3 regions of the Chromobacterium sp. CV08 genome follow, and region 3 is predicted to be linked to each of the others. Evidence: predicted binding sites of a transcription regulator. Region 3 holds the regulator's gene; each other region holds the start of a gene.
The links. Region 3 encodes FNR, which switches genes on or off when oxygen is low (the NO sensors DNR and NnrR bind a similar motif). Its sites were predicted from a motif close to TTGATNNNNATCAA; they were not measured.
Positions count from the first base shown of each region.

Region 1: the regulator FNR is predicted to act here: its motif matches at 3,082-3,095, upstream of WNM05_RS18760 (M61 family metallopeptidase).
Region 2: the regulator FNR is predicted to act here: its motif matches at 3,397-3,410, upstream of WNM05_RS17550 (formate/nitrite transporter family protein).

Region 1 is NZ_CP150453.1:4,128,776-4,133,845, reverse strand. It holds gene ccoP (cytochrome-c oxidase, cbb3-type subunit III) at 1-461, opposite strand, end outside; gene WNM05_RS18775 (cbb3-type cytochrome oxidase subunit 3) at 458-649, opposite strand; gene ccoO (cytochrome-c oxidase, cbb3-type subunit II) at 652-1,266, opposite strand; gene ccoN (cytochrome-c oxidase, cbb3-type subunit I) at 1,283-2,707, opposite strand; gene WNM05_RS18760 (M61 family metallopeptidase) at 3,170-4,963, shown strand; gene pepN (aminopeptidase N) at 5,058-5,070, shown strand, end outside.
Region 2 is NZ_CP150453.1:3,858,352-3,863,421, reverse strand. It holds gene WNM05_RS17565 (L-serine ammonia-lyase) at 1-901, opposite strand, end outside; gene WNM05_RS17560 (HAAAP family serine/threonine permease) at 969-2,267, opposite strand; gene WNM05_RS17555 (hypothetical protein) at 2,608-2,808, opposite strand; gene WNM05_RS17550 (formate/nitrite transporter family protein) at 3,509-4,291, shown strand; gene pflB (formate C-acetyltransferase) at 4,572-5,070, shown strand, end outside.
Region 3 is NZ_CP150453.1:1,284,163-1,289,232, reverse strand. It holds gene WNM05_RS06065 (multicopper oxidase family protein) at 1-240, opposite strand, end outside; gene WNM05_RS06060 (inositol monophosphatase family protein) at 379-1,170, opposite strand; gene WNM05_RS06055 (RNA methyltransferase) at 1,315-2,079, shown strand; gene WNM05_RS06050 (DUF1853 family protein) at 2,069-2,986, shown strand; gene fnr (fumarate/nitrate reduction transcriptional regulator Fnr) at 3,036-3,782, opposite strand; gene hemN (oxygen-independent coproporphyrinogen III oxidase) at 3,889-5,070, shown strand, end outside.

The DNA of each region.
Region 1 (5,070 bases), 2.0 Mb from region 3:
CCGCGCGCGTCGGCGCCGTGGCACTGCACGCAGTAGGTCTGGAACAGGCGCTTGCCCATTTCCTGCGCCTGCGGATCGGCCGCCACCGTCTTCAGGTCCTGTTTCAAATACTTGTCGTACAGCGGCTGGTACTTGGCCTCGGCCTTGCTGCGTTCTTCCTTGTACTGGCCGAGCGAGGTCCACTTGAAGTAGCCCTTGAAGTCGCCGAGGCCCGGATACAGCACCAGGTAGACGACGGCGAACAGCAGCGTCAGGTAGAACATCAACATCCACCAGCGCGGCAGCGGATTGTTGTATTCGGCCAGGTCACCGTCCCAGACGTGGCCGGTGATCTGGACTTCCTCCCCCTTGTTGACCGTGGTCTTGGACTGGGTGAATACCAGCAGGGTCAGCCAGATGATGCCGCCCAGCACGATCACGATAATCCAGATATTCCAGAAATCGCTTGTGAATTGACTCATTTTCTTGCTCCGCTGGAGGCCTGCTCGCGTCCGGCCTCCTCTACCTTGTCGTCATCGAGGAAGGGCAGCTTGGCAGCCTCCTCGTACCGGCTCCTGGAGCGTTTGCTATAGGCGATGATCAGCACCACGATGAAGAACGCGAAGCAGACCACGGTGAACAGCGAACGCCCGAACGTAACCCAGTCCATGGCTAGCGCACATTCTTCAGCGCAAGGCCCAGACCCTGCAGGTAGGCGATCAAGGCGTCCATCTCGGACTTGCCTTCGACCTGGGCCTTGGCTTCCGCGATGTCCTTGTCGGTGTACGGCACGCCGACCTTGCGCAGCGCCTCCATCTTCAGCGGCATCACGTCGGCGTCCACCAGGTTCTTGGCCAGCCACGGGAAGGCGGGCATGTTCGATTCCGGCACCACGTCGCGTGGATTGGTCAGGTGCACGCGGTGCCATTCGTCGGAATAGCGGCCGCCGACGCGGGCCAGGTCCGGACCGGTGCGCTTGGAACCCCACTGGAACGGGTGGTCGTACACCGATTCGCCGGCCACCGAGTAATGGCCGTAGCGCTCGGTCTCGGCGCGGAACGGGCGGATCATCTGCGAGTGGCAGTTGTAGCAGCCTTCGCGGATATAGATGTCGCGGCCGGCCAGCTGCAGCGAGGTGTACGGCTTGACGCCGGCGACCGGCTCGGTCACCGATTTCTGGAAGGCCAGCGGCAGGATTTCGACCAGGCCGGCGACGCTGACCACCAGCAGGGTCAGTACGATCAGCCAGCCGACATGTTCTTCTATCAGTTTCTGGATTCTGTCCATGATTGTTCTTGCCCGTTTAGTGTGCTTGCGCGGTGATGGCCGGAATCTTGGCATCGACGGCCCGACCGGCCGATACCGTGCGGAAGGTGTTGTAGGCCATCAGCAGCATGCCGGACAGGTACAGGGTGCCGCCGAGGAAGCGCACGAAGTGGTACGGATAGGTCGCCTTGACCGCCTCGACGAAGGCGTAGGTCAGCGTGCCGTCCGGATTCAGCGCGCGCCACATCAGGCCCTGGGTCACGCCGGAAATCCACAGCGCGGCGATGTAGAGCACGACGCCGACGGTGGCGAGCCAGAAATGGGCCTCGATCAGCTTGACGCTGAACATGGCGTCGCGGCCGAACAGGCGCGGAATCAGGTAGTACATCGAGCCTATGGTGATGAAGCCCACCCAGCCCAGCGCGCCGGAGTGCACGTGGCCTATGGTCCAGTCGGTGTAGTGCGACAAGGCGTTGACGGTCTTGATCGACATCATCGGGCCTTCGAACGTCGACATGCCGTAGAAGGACAGCGACACCACCAGGAACTTCAGCACCGGGTCGGTGCGCAGTTTGTGCCAGGCGCCGGACAGCGTCATGATGCCGTTGATCATGCCGCCCCAGGACGGCGCCAGCAGCACCAGCGAAAACACCATGCCGACCGACTGGGTCCAGTCAGGCAGCGCGGTGTAGTGCAGGTGGTGGGGACCGGCCCACATATAAGTGAAGATCAGCGCCCAGAAGTGCACCACCGACAGCCGGTAGGAATACACCGGGCGGCCGGCCTGCTTGGGCACGAAGTAGTACATCATGCCGAGGAAGGCGGCGGTCAGGAAGAAGCCCACCGCGTTGTGGCCGTACCACCATTGCACCATCGCGTCGACGGCGCCGGCGTAGACCGAATAGGACTTCCACAGCGTCACCGGCACGAAGGCGGAGTTGACGATGTGCAGCAGCGCCACCGCGAGGATGAAGGCGCCGTAGAACCAGTTGGCCACATAGATGTGCTGGACCTTGCGGATGGCGATGGTGCCGAAGAACACCACGGCGTACACCACCCATACCACGGCGATCAGCAGCTTGATCGGCCATTCGAGTTCGGCGTACTCCTTGGCGAAGGTGTAGCCGAGCGGCAGGGTGATCACGGCCAGCACGATGACCAGCTGCCAGCCCCAGAAGGTGAAGGCCGCAAGCTTGTCGGAAATCAGGCGGACGTTACAGGTGCGCTGCACGACATAATAGGATGTGGCGAACAGGCCGCAGCCCCCGAAGGCGAAGATGACGGCGTTGGTGTGCAGCGGGCGCAGCCGGCCAAAGTGGAACCACGGGCCGAAATTGAGTTCGGGCCAGACCAGCTGGGCCGCGATGATGACGCCCACCAGCATGCCGACTATGCCCCAGACTACGGTCATGATGGCAAATTGGCGCACCACCTTATAGTTATAAGTGGGTTGCGTTTCCATTTAAGGTTATCTCCAAGGTTGCTAACTTCAGAACACGACAAACCATGGCGGCTTGAACTTCGCGCCTGCAACCCAATCTGGAGGAGGAAGGCTAGAGGCAAGCCGCGGGGAACCGAATCTGCAAAGTTGAACCAGGTGCTTGACCTGTATCGATAGGCTTTGATGTCTGTATTAGCAGTTCGCAGGCCGTTTCGACAGCACCAAATTTCCACTTGACCAATGCCGTTATTCTAAAACAATTGCAATGTGCGAGCCAGACGCATAATCGGCATGGTCGGTCCCGGTATGTCTTTTCCTGCGTCGTTTCAAGAGTAGCGATGTGAACAGTTCATATTGCCACTCATGCAATTGTATTGGTCTGTCGGCGCCACTCATTGACATGGATCAATACGGCATAAATGACGGCGCCAAATACGCGTCAATGCTAGAATCATCAGGTTTTGCAACGCTCGCAGGCTGATAATGACCCACTCCGCTCCCGTACATTACACGCTGCGTCCGGCCTCGCCGCAGGCGCATCTGTTCGACGTCACCGTCACCGTCACGCACCCGGCCAAGAACGGCCAGGTGTTTTTTTTGCCGGCGTGGATTCCCGGCAGTTATATGATCCGTGAATTTTCCAAGCACATCGTCAGCCTGGCCGCCGAGGCCGGCGGCAAGGCGGTGCCGCTGAGGCAACTGGAGAAGAACCGCTGGCAGGCGGCGCCGGCCAAGGGCGAGCTGACGCTGCGCTACCAGGTCTATGCCTTCGACCTGTCGGTGCGCGGCGCCTACCTGGACGGCGAGCGGGGCTTTTTCAACGGCACCAGCGTGTTCCTGGCGGCCGAGGGCTACGAGAACGAGTCCTGCACCGTCGACATCCAGGCGCCGGACGGCAAGTCTTATGCCGACTGGAAAGTGGCGACCAGCCTGCCGGCCGTCGACGTCAAGAAGAAGAGTGGCTTCGGCCTCTACCGGGCCGCCGACTACGATGAGCTGATCGACCATCCGGTGGAACTGGGCGATTTCCACAAGGTCAGCTTCAAGGCCTGCGGCGTGCCGCACGAGTTCGTCGTCTCCGGCCGTTTCCAGGCCGATCTGAAGCGGCTGGCCGACGATTGCAAGAAAATCTGCGAATACCAGATCCGGCTGTTCGGCGAGCCGGCGCCGTTCGATCGCTACGTGTTCATGCTCTTCGTCGGCAAGGACATCTACGGCGGCCTGGAGCACCGGGCGTCGACGGCGCTGGTGGCCAACCGCGACGACCTGCCGGCGCCTGGCGCGGAAGAGATCGGCGACGGCTATCTGAAGCTCTTGGGCCTGATCAGCCACGAATACTTCCACAGCTGGAACGTCAAGCGGATGAAGCCGGCGGCGTTCGCGCCGTACGACCTGAACCAGGAGGGGATGACCCGGCTGCTGTGGGCTTTCGAGGGCATCACCTCCTATTACGACGACCTGAGCCTGGTCCGCTGCGGCCTGATAGACGAGAAGCGCTATCTGGGCCTGTTGGCCGAGACCATCACCGGCGTGCAGCGCGGCGCGGGCCGCCTGAAGCAGACGCTGGAGCAGTCGAGCTTCGAGGCCTGGACCAAGTACTACCGCCAGGACGAGAACAGCCCGAACAGCATAGTCAGCTACTACACCAAGGGTTCGCTGGCGGCGCTGGCGCTGGACCTGACGATACGCCGCGACAGCAAGGGCAAGCAGTCGCTGGACGACGTGATGCGCGCGCTGTGGGCCAAGTGGCTGGCCGACGGCAAGGGTCTGGAAGAGGACGAGTGGGAGAAGGTCGCGATCGAGACCACCGGGCTGAAGCTGAAACCGTTCTTCGATCTGGCCTTGCGCAGCACCGAGGACCTGCCGTTGGCCGAGCTGCTGAAGAGCCAGGGCGTGGAGCTGAAGTTCGAAGCCGCGCAAGGCACGTCCGATCGCGGCGGAGTCGTCGACGCCTTCGCCGGCAAGGCTGCGCCGTTGACGCTGGGCGTCAGGACCGCGCCCGACGCCGCCGGCGTCCGGCTGGTCCAGGTGCTGGACGGCGGCGCCGCGCAGGCAGCCGGCCTGTCCGGCGGCGACGTGGTGGTGGCGGTGGACAAGCTGCGCGCCTACGATCTGGACAAGCAGCTTGCCCGGTTCCGGGCCGGCGACACGATCAAGCTGCACGCTTTCCGCCGCGACGAGCTGATGACTTTCGAACTCGCGCCCCAGGCGGCGACCGAGGACACCTGCCGCCTGAAGCTGGAGGCCGGCGGCGGCAAATGGATTGCGGGCCGCTGACAGAGCGGCCGGCATGTCGACAATAAGCGGCGTCGACCAGGCGCCGCGCTGTCTATGAATGAGACCGGCGGGGACGCCGGCCCAAGGAGGATACATGGCGCAGCAGC
Region 2 (5,070 bases), 2.3 Mb from region 3:
GGATGAAGCGATCGTAGTAGGCCAGCACGGCCGGCACGATGCCGCAGGCGCCGTTGGTCGGCGCGGTCACTACGCGGCCGCCGGCGGCGTTTTCCTCGGACATCGCCATCGCGTACATATTGACCCAGTCCATCACGCTCATCGGGTCTTTGGCCACCGTCAGCGAGCTGGTCAGCATCCGGTGCAGCGCCGGCGCGCGGCGCGGGATGCGCATCGGGCCGGGCAGATTGCCCTCGGTGCGCATGCCGCGTTCGATGCTGCTCCGCATCACTTCCCACACGCGGCGGAAATGGGTCTGGATGTCCTGGACGTCGTGAAAGGCCTTCTCGTTTTCCAGCACCAGCGCGGCGATGGACAGGCCGGTTTCCTCGCACATGTCCATCAGCTGCTGCGCGGTGACGAAGTGGTAGGGCACCGGGGTGTCGCTGCAGCTCGATTGATTGAAGTGCTCCTCGTCGACGATGAAGCCGCCGCCTATCGAGTAATAGGTCTTGGTCAGGACTTTCTCGTCGCTGGCGAAGGCGTGGATCTGCATGCCGTTTTCGTGCAGCGGCAGATTGGCGGTGTGGAAGTCCATGCCGAAGGCCACGCGCTGGTGGGTGCGGCCCAGCGTCAGCTGGCCGCTTTGCTCGACGTCGGCGATCAGGCCGGCGCTGGTGTCCGGATCGACGGTATCCGGCAGGTTGCCGGCCAGGCCGAGGATGATGGCCTGGTCGGTGCAGTGGCCCTTGCCGGTCAACGCCAGCGAGCCGTAGCAGTCCACGTGGACGCGGTCGATCTGGTTGAATCTGCCGGTTTCCTTCAGGGCGCCGAGGAACTGGTGGCCGGCCTTCATCGGGCCGACGGTGTGGGAGCTGGACGGACCCACGCCGATTTTGTAGATGTCGGACATGCTGAACATGATGCTGCCTCTTTGATGCTGGTGCCGAAAGCAGACAGGCCGCGTTGGGCGGCCTGTCCGGTCACGATCAGACGATCAGATCGTAGAAGATGGCGGAGATGGCGATCAGGCCGATCAGCGTCACGAAGATATTGCTCGGTTGGCCGGCGTATTTCTTCATTGCCGGGATCTTCTTGATCGCGTACATCGGCATCAGGAACAGCAGCATCGCGATCACCGGACCACCCAGCGTTTCGATCATGCCGAGGATGGACGGGTTGAAGGTGGCCACGGCCCAGCAGGTCACGATCATGAACACGGCGGTATAGCGGTCAAGCTTGGCGGACGCGATGGTCTTGCCGTTCTGGCGCAGCTGCTTGATCACCAGGCCGTTGAAGCCTTCCTTGGCGCCCAGGTAGTGGCCCAGGAAGGATTTGCTGATGGCAACCATCGCGATGACGGGCGCCACCCATTCGATCACCGGGTTCTGGAAGTGGTTGGCCAGGTAGGACAGGATGGAGATGTTCTGGGCCTTGGCGGCGGCCAGATCGGCCGGGCTCAGGCTGAGCACGCAGCTGAACACGAAGAACATCACGGTCAGCACCATCATCATGTGGGCGCGGATCAAGACGCGGCTGGAGGCCGGCTCGGCGTCGTCGCCGTGCAGCTTGCGCTGGTCTACGGAGAAGGACGAGATGATGGGCGAGTGGTTGAACGAGAACACCATCACCGGGATGGCCAGCCACAGCGTCTTGTAGAAGGCGCCGCTGGACAGCGCGTCGCCGAGGCTGCCGGCGTGGTCGATGGCGGCGGTGCTCCATTGCGGGATCAGATACAGCGCCAGCAGCATCAGCACGATCACGAACGGATAGACCAGGATGCTCATCGCCTTGACGATGACCTGGCCGCCGAGCCGGACGATGGACATCAGGCCCAGGATCAGCGCCAGAGCGAACACGGCGCGCACGGCCAGGCTGGAGCCGACCTCTATGTGCAGCTGATGGTTCAGGAAGGACAGCACGGTGTTGGTGATGGCCACGCTGTACATCAGGAGGATCGGGTAGATGGCGAAGAAGTACAGCAGCGTGATCAGCTTGCCGGCGGAAGCGCCGAAGTGTTCTTCGACCACCTCGGTGATGTCGGCGCCTTCCTTGCTGCCGGACAGCACGAAGCGGGTCAGGCCGCGGTGGGCGAAGAAGGTCAGCGGCAGGGCCAGGACGGCCATCAGCATCAGAGGCCACAGGCCGCCGATGCCGGCGTTGATGGGCAGGAACAGGACGCCGGCGCCGATGGCGGTGCCGTACAGACCCAGCATCCAGACGGTGTCGTGCTTGGACCAGCCGGACGAGCCGGACCGGGGGGCGGTGGAGGCGATAGCTTGAGACATGGTGAAGTGCCTTTTCAAAACGGATGTTCGCAATTACCGGGTTCGTCATCCCGTTGCCGGGCCTGGTCGGCGCGCGGCGGGGGCTGGCGAGATAAGCGGCTAGCCGACCTTTATGCCTGTTGACAGGCTGAGGTTTGCGGCTTTGTTGCTGCCCATCGTAAGCGCTTTTGTTTTTTACAAGGAACACATTTAAGAACATCAGTTGATTCTAATCAAGATAAATTTGTCACCAAATGAACAAACGAACATGGCTTGACCTTTTTTATCATTCATTCCTAATAGTGCAAAAGCATGTTTTGGGTTTTAAATTCCTTGAAATAAAATATGGTGAAATTTAATTTCACTGATTTTGATTTCCAATCATGAAAATGGTTTTGAGGTGAGGTGCGAGCTTGGTGAAGTGGCTTATTGGCATGAATGTTGGTTTTGAGCGATTGCTCGAAATGAAAGTTGCGCGTTTCGAACGTGTCCGGATGCTTTGCTGCGAGGCTGTCGCATCGGTGGTGACGATGGCGATCGTAACGGGGTGGGCGGGATGCATTGATTTTTTCCTGTCTGTAACTGCTTGAAAATGCATTGAAAATCAGAAGAGGGATTCCGGCGGACTTTTGCCCGAAGGACAGGGCCGTCCGCGGCAGGTCGCAGCCTATCGTGCGTTTTCGTTTGTGATTTTGTTTGTTCGAATGCTGTGGTCTCTGCGGTTTTTTGACGGTAAAAATGTTCGATTTTGAAAATAAACAAATTTAAACGAACATTTTATGTTTCGATTGTGATGCTTTGCGATGGCGGCCGGTGCCGACCGGAGGCGCGGTGCAGCCATGGCGGGAAGGCGCCTGCCTGCAGGCGGGGCTTCGGCCGCGGCCATCTGCCGCGTTGCCAGGCTAGGCCTTGGCATCGCCGGAGCCTAGGCCCTCCGCCCAGCATCTGGCTGGCCGGGCTGCGATGCTCGCAAAAAGATCGTGAACAGGTTCTCTGCATGGGGAGGCGTCTGCGGGGGGCTTGGCGAGAAGGCTGCCGGGGCCTGTCTGGCCGGATGCGGGGCCGGGGGACGGATGGCCGCGCCGCCCAAGCGGGATGGGGTCGCCGGCCGCGATCCGCGCTTTATCCCGATTGGGAAGACGGACACCGCTTGATTGTTATCAAACACAATTGTACGAAATCGAACATAAAATTTTCGTCAATTGATTAAGTCATGCGAACGGCGGCGCGCCGTCCGTCCACCCGCCACGAAAGACAATGATATGAGCCATTCCTCCCCACTCGCCTATGTATTGGACGAGGCCGCCGGCAAGCAGCGGGTGCTGCTGTCCGAGCCGGGCCGCTATCTGCTCAGCGCCGGCATGGCCGGCGCGCTGATCGCCGCCGTGCTGGTCGTCAGCCTGAAGCTGGGCCAGGTGTTTTTCGCCGCCGGCGCGCCCGGCTACTACATCGCCACCGCCGGTTTCTTCGGCGTGGCCCTGGTCAGCATCATCGTCTGCAAGGTGGAGCTGTTCACCAGCAATGTGATGTACTTCACCGTCGGCCGCCTGGGCGGGCGCTGCCGCAGCTGCAATCTGCTGCGCAGCTGGGCGGTGGTGTATATCGGCAACCTGATCGGCGTGCTGCTGTTCGTCGCCGTGCTGGCCGGCGCCGGCGGCATGGGCGCGCTGCCCGCCGACCATCTGCTGTTCAATGTGGTGGAACACAAGGTGCGCGCGTCTTCGATGGAGATCTTCTGGAAGGGCGTGCTGTGCAACTGGGTGATCTGCCTGGCGGTGTGGGTGCCGATGCGCTTGTCCAGCGAGGCGGCGCGGCTGATCGTCATCATGTTGCTGGTATTCGTGTTCTTCTTCTCCGGCTTCGAGCACAGCATCGCCAATATGGCCTTCTTCGCGCTGGCCAGGATGCAGGGCATGACCGCGCTGGACTGGGGCGACATCCTGCACAATATGGTGCCGGCCACCTTGGGCAACATCGTCGGCGGCGCGGTCGGCGTCGGCCTGGTGGTGTTCCGGCTGGAACGCCACACGCTGCGGGCTGTCTGATCGCATAGAGGAATGCCTGGCCGGATGCGGCCGGAAAACTGCATGTGTATGTTCGATTTCGAATGTAGTCGGCGCGGTACATGGCGTACCACGCCGATTTTGCTATAAACCATTGAGAAAATAAGGATATTGAACGCATCCGGCATGTTGCGGTGCCAGATGGAAAACACGGCGAAAGCGGCGCGCCACTTGACTAAGATCAAGCGGAATTTTCGAATCCGAATGTACGATGTGTTCAATATCTAACACTTACTGGATTCAGCCAAGAAGGAGGCACCCGATGGACGCCATCAGTCAAAACGCTACCCAAGCCAACCCGTGGCGCGATTTCGCCGCAGGCGACTGGCAGAGCAAGGTCGATGTCCGCAACTTCATCCAGCTGAACTACCAGCCGTACGAAGGCGACGACAGCTTCCTGGCCGGCGCGACCGAGCGCACCAAGAAGCTGTGGGATACCCTGGGCGAGCTGCTGAAGCAGGAACGCGCCAAGGGCGTGCTGGACGTGTCCGCCGACCGCGGCTCCTCGATCACCGCGCACGACGCCGGCTACATCGATCAGGCCAATGAGGTGATTGTCGGCCTGCAGACCGACGCGCCGCTGAAGCGCGCCATCATGCCGAACGGCGGCCTGCGCATGGTCGAGAACGGCCTGGAGGCCTTCGGCTTCAAGCTGGATCCGGTGATCAAGGAAGTCTGGGAAAAGTATCGCAAGAGTCACAACCAGGGCGTGTTCGACGTCTACACCCCGGAAATCATGGCCTGCCGCAAGTCCGGCGTGA
Region 3 (5,070 bases):
CAGCAGCGGCAGGCTGACGGCCGACGCGCTCAGGCAGCCGTGCAGCGCGCCGTCCCGGCGCTCCAGCGGCAGCCGCTTAGGCTCCGGCAGAGGCAGACTGCCGACCAGGCCCAGTGCGCCCGCGTCCGGCGGGACCGCCGGCGCCATCGCGGCGCGCGCCGATCCTGCCGATGCCGATCTGACCAGCCACGGCGACAAGGCCAGAGCGGCCCCCCATTGCATCAGTTGACGACGTTGCATCGCATGCTCCGTTAGGATACCCCACATGGGTATATTGAACCTAGAGCGGCGGCGATGGCAACAGTTCCGCGCGCGGCGGCGGCGGGCATAAAAAAACGGCAGGCCGTCCGGCCTGCCGTTTTTCGGAACGCTGTCCGCTTACTTGCTCACGTGCGGCGCCAGCAGCTGCAGCAGCTGGGCCAGCACCTTCGGGCTGCCGGCGACGATGTCGCCGGACTCGAACCAGCCCTGCTCGCCGGTCGGATCGGTGACGATGCCGCCCGCTTCCTGAACGATCAGGCTGCCGGCCGCGATGTCCCACGGCTTCAGGTTCAGTTCGAAGAAGCCTTCGGTACGGCCGCAGGCGACATTGCACAGGTCCAGCGACGCGGCGCCTTCGCGGCGCACGCCGGCGGTCTTGCCTATCACGTCCTTCAACATGCCGAGGTACTGGTCGATATAGCTCTGATCGGAAACCGGGAAGCCGGTGCCGATTACGCACTCGTTCATCATGAAACGCTTGGAGACGCGGATGCGACGGTCGTTGAGGAAGGAGCCGACGCCGCGCGAGGCGGTGAACAGATCGTTGCGGTTCGGGTCGTAGACCACCGCCTGCTGGATCTGGCCCTTGTGCGCCATCGCGATGGAGATCGCGTACTGCGGGTGGCCGTGCAGGAAGTTGGTGGTGCCGTCGATCGGATCGATGATCCATTCATACTCGGAGGAACCGACGCCTTTGGCGCCGGACTCTTCTGCTAGAATCGCGTGCTTCGGATAGGCTTCGAGAATGACGTTGATGATCGCGTCTTCGGCGGCGCGGTCCACCTCGGTCACAAAGTCGTTGTGCTTTTTCTTCTCTACGCGGATGGCGTCGAGGTTAAGCGACGCGCGCTGGATGACATTGCCTGCGCGGCGGGCGGCTTTAACCGCGACATTGAGCATCGGATGCATTGACGGCCTCTACACTTGAACGATGGGCGGGTGTCCGTCGATGACGCGACACCCGCCGGTAACAATCTGGGTTAAGGAACAAAAAAACCCGACGCTGGGCGCGGGCTTTTGGTATTTGCCCGCTATTTTAATGTGAAAACGCCAATGAATAAACCCCAAGTACCTGATTTTCTGCAAAACATCCGCGTGGTGCTGGCCAGACCGAACCATCCGGGCAACATCGGCTCGGCCGCGCGCGCGATGAAAACGATGGGATTGAGCCGGCTCTACCTGGTTGAACCGAAAGCGTTTCCCGACGCCGAGGCCACCACGCTGGCCTCGGGCGCCGCCGATCTGCTGGAGCGCGCCGTCGTGGTGCAGACGCTGGCCGAGGCGCTGGACGACGTCACCGTCGCCTGCGCGCTGACCAGCCGCCGCCGCGAGCTGACGACGCCGCTGGCGACGCCGCGCCAGACCGCGCCGGAGCTGATCGCCCGCGCCCGCGACGGCGAACAGGTGGCCCTGGTGTTCGGCAACGAGACCTTCGGCCTATCGATAGAAGAAGTGGAACAGTGCAATCGGCTGCTGACGATACCGGGCAATCCGGACTACTTCTCGCTGAACCTGGCGATGGCGGTGCAAGTGATGACCTACGAGCTGTTCAGCCACACCGGCGTCGACGTCGAATACCTGCGGCCCGACGGCGAGGCCGCGACCCAGGGCGAGGTAGACGGCATGTGCGGCCACCTGGGACAGGCGATGGACGACATCGGCTATTTCGAGCGCCGCAACAGCGAGCGGCTGATGCGGAGGATGCGCGCGCTGTTCAACCGCGCCGGGGTCTTGCGCGAGGAGATCGACATCCTGCGCGGCTTCTTCAAGCAGGTGCAGCGCGCCGCCGACGGCAGCCTGAAACGGGATGGCGACTGAGACCGCTTTCGATCCGCCCTGCGCGCACCCATCGGTGCGCGATCTCGCCTTTCTGCTGAGCTCCCCGTCCCCGTGGCATAGCGGTGCAGACCTGCCGCCGGAACGCCTGCTGGGCGCCGACGGCCCGGCACTGCTCGGCCGGCTGGAGCGGGACCCGGCCCCGCTGCTGGCCTGGCTCGCCGGCGGCGGCAACGACAAGCGGCTCGGACGATATGCCGAACGACTTTTCTCCTTCTGGTTCCGGCAGGCGCCGCACATCCGCCTAGCCGCGGAAAACCTGAACGTCATCAACGGCGAGCGCCGCACGGTGGGCGAGTTCGACTTCCTGCTCTGGCTGGACGGCGAGCCCTGGCATCTGGAAACCGCCAGCAAATTCTATCTTCGGCTCGGCGCCGACCCCGACTCGCTGGTCGGTCCCAGCCTGCGCGACGCCTGGCGGCTGAAAGCGACCAAACTTGCCACACAATTGCGTTTGAGCCGCCATCCGGACGCCGCCGCGCGGCTGCCGGACGGCTTCGCCGGCTGCCGCGCCGGCGCCCGGCTGAGCGGCTGGATCTTCTGCCGGGAGCAGCGGGCCTTGCCGCCGCCGCTGGCGCCGGATGCCTTGCTCGGCTGGCATGCGCCGCTGGCCGGGGCCTGGCCCCGCCGCCACGCCGACTCGCGCTGGGCCTGGCTGCCGCGGCTGTCCTGGCTGGCGCCGGCATCGCTGGCGCGGGCCGACACGCTGGACGAGGCGGCGCTGCGCGAGCGGCTGCTGAGCAGCCGGTCGCCGCAACTGGTGGCCGAGTTGCAGCCGGACGGCGGCGGCCGCTGGCGCGAGACCGCCCGCGGCTTCGTCACGCCGGAAGGCTGGCCTGACCCGCAGCGACTGGCCGAACTGCGCGCCCGCATCGCCGGCGGGCAATAAAAAAGGGCAGGCTCCCGGCCTGCCCTCGTCATGCGGCGCCCCGCCCGGCTCAATGGCCGCTGGCGTGCAGACAGCCGGAAATCAGGTTCTTCAGATCCTGCGACTTCACCAGCTGGATGTGCTTGTGGTCGACGGTGATCCAGCCCTGCTGCTGGAACTTCGACAGCGTGCGGCTGACCGTTTCCAGCTTCAGGCCGAGGAAGCTGCCTATCTCCTCGCGGCTCATGCGCAGGATGAAGTCGTTCGCGGCGAAACCGCGGGTCGACAGCCGCTGCGACAGATTCAGCAGGAAGGCGGCGATGCGCTCCTCCGCCTTCATATTGCCGAGCAGCAGCATCACGTTCTGGTCCCGGACGATCTCCCGGCTCATCAGCCGGTAGAAATGGTGCTGCAGGCTGGGAATGTCGCGGCTCAGCGTCTCCATCCGGCTGAACGGCAGCTCGCACACCTCGCTGTCCTCCAGCGCGATCGCGTCGCAGCTGTGGCTGCTGGTGGAAATGCCGTCCAGGCCCATCAGCTCGCCCGACATCAAAAAGCCGGTGACCTGCTCGCGGCCGTCCTGGCTGGCGACCGAGGTCTTGAAGAAGCCGGTGCGCACCGCGTACAGCGACTTGAATCCCTCACCGCTGCGGAACAGGTACTCGCCGCGCTTCAGGCGGCGGCTCTGGCGGATCACCGTGTCCAGCTGGCTCATCTCCTCGCGGTTGAGCCCGACAGGCAGGCACAGCTCGCGGAGGCTGCAGCTGGAGCAGGAGATTTTCAGTGTGTGCAGGGAAGTTTGATTTTGTTCAGACATGCTGTGTTTGCCGCAAGCTGTCGAAGCTTGACCCTTGTCAATACGGAATTCGCAGGTTTTCCGCAAATTTACCAGTCCACCAGAAGTTTTACCATCCGAATACGACATGAAAACCACCCGTCCATTTTCTCCCGCCCATTTCGAGTTCGATCGGGAACTGATCGAGCGCCTCGACGGATCGGGACCAAGATACACGTCTTACCCGACCGCGGACCGCTTCACGCCGGGCTTTTCCGCTGACAATTACCAGCACAGTCTGCGCCAGCGCCGGATCGGAGCCAATCGCAAACCTTTATCATTGTACGCTCATATACCGTTTTGCAACACAATTTGTTATTACTGTGCCTGCAACAAGATCATTACCAAAAACAAGAGCCTGGCCGACCGCTACCTCGACTATCTGGAGCGGGAAATCCGCCTGACGGCCGAGGAACTGGGCTGCCGCGAAAAGGTGATACAGCTGCATTTCGGCGGCGGCACACCGACCTTCCTGTCCGATGCCCAGCTCGAGCGTCTGATGGGCATCCTGGGAAGCCACTTCGAATTCCTGAGCGACGGAGAATATTCCATCGAGATCGATCCGCGCAAGGTTAAACGTGAAACAATGTTCAAGCTGGCAGAATATGGCTTCAACCGGATCAGCGTCGGCGTCCAGGACTTCAACGCCGAGGTGCAGCGCGCCGTCAACCGCGTCCAGAGCGAGGCCGAGACCCGCGCGGTGATAGACGCCGGTCGCGAGGCCGGCATGAAATCGGTCAGCCTGGACCTGATCTACGGCCTGCCGCAGCAAAGCCGCGAGACAATGCGCGACACGCTGGAAAAGGCCCTGGCGCTCGATCCCGACCGGCTGGCCCTGTACAACTACGCCCACCTGCCGTCGGTGTTCATGCCGCAGCGGCGCATCATGGAGGCCGAACTGCCTTCGCCGGCGGTCAAGCTGGACATCCTGCAGGACGCGGTACGGATGCTGACCGACGCCGGCTATGTCTTCATCGGCATGGACCATTTCGCCAAGCCGGACGACGAGTTGGCGGTCGCGCTGCGCCAGGGCCGGCTGCAACGCAATTTCCAGGGCTATTCCACCCATGCCGACTGCGACATGCTCGGCTTCGGCGTCTCGGCCATCGGCAAGGTCGGGTCCTGTTACAGCCAGAACGACAAGACGCTCGACGACTATTACGCCGCGCTGGACCAGGGCCGGCTACCGGTGACGCGCGGGCTGGAGCTGGACAACGACGATGTGCTGCGCCGCACCGTCATCCAGGGGCTGATGTGTCGCTTTTCGCTG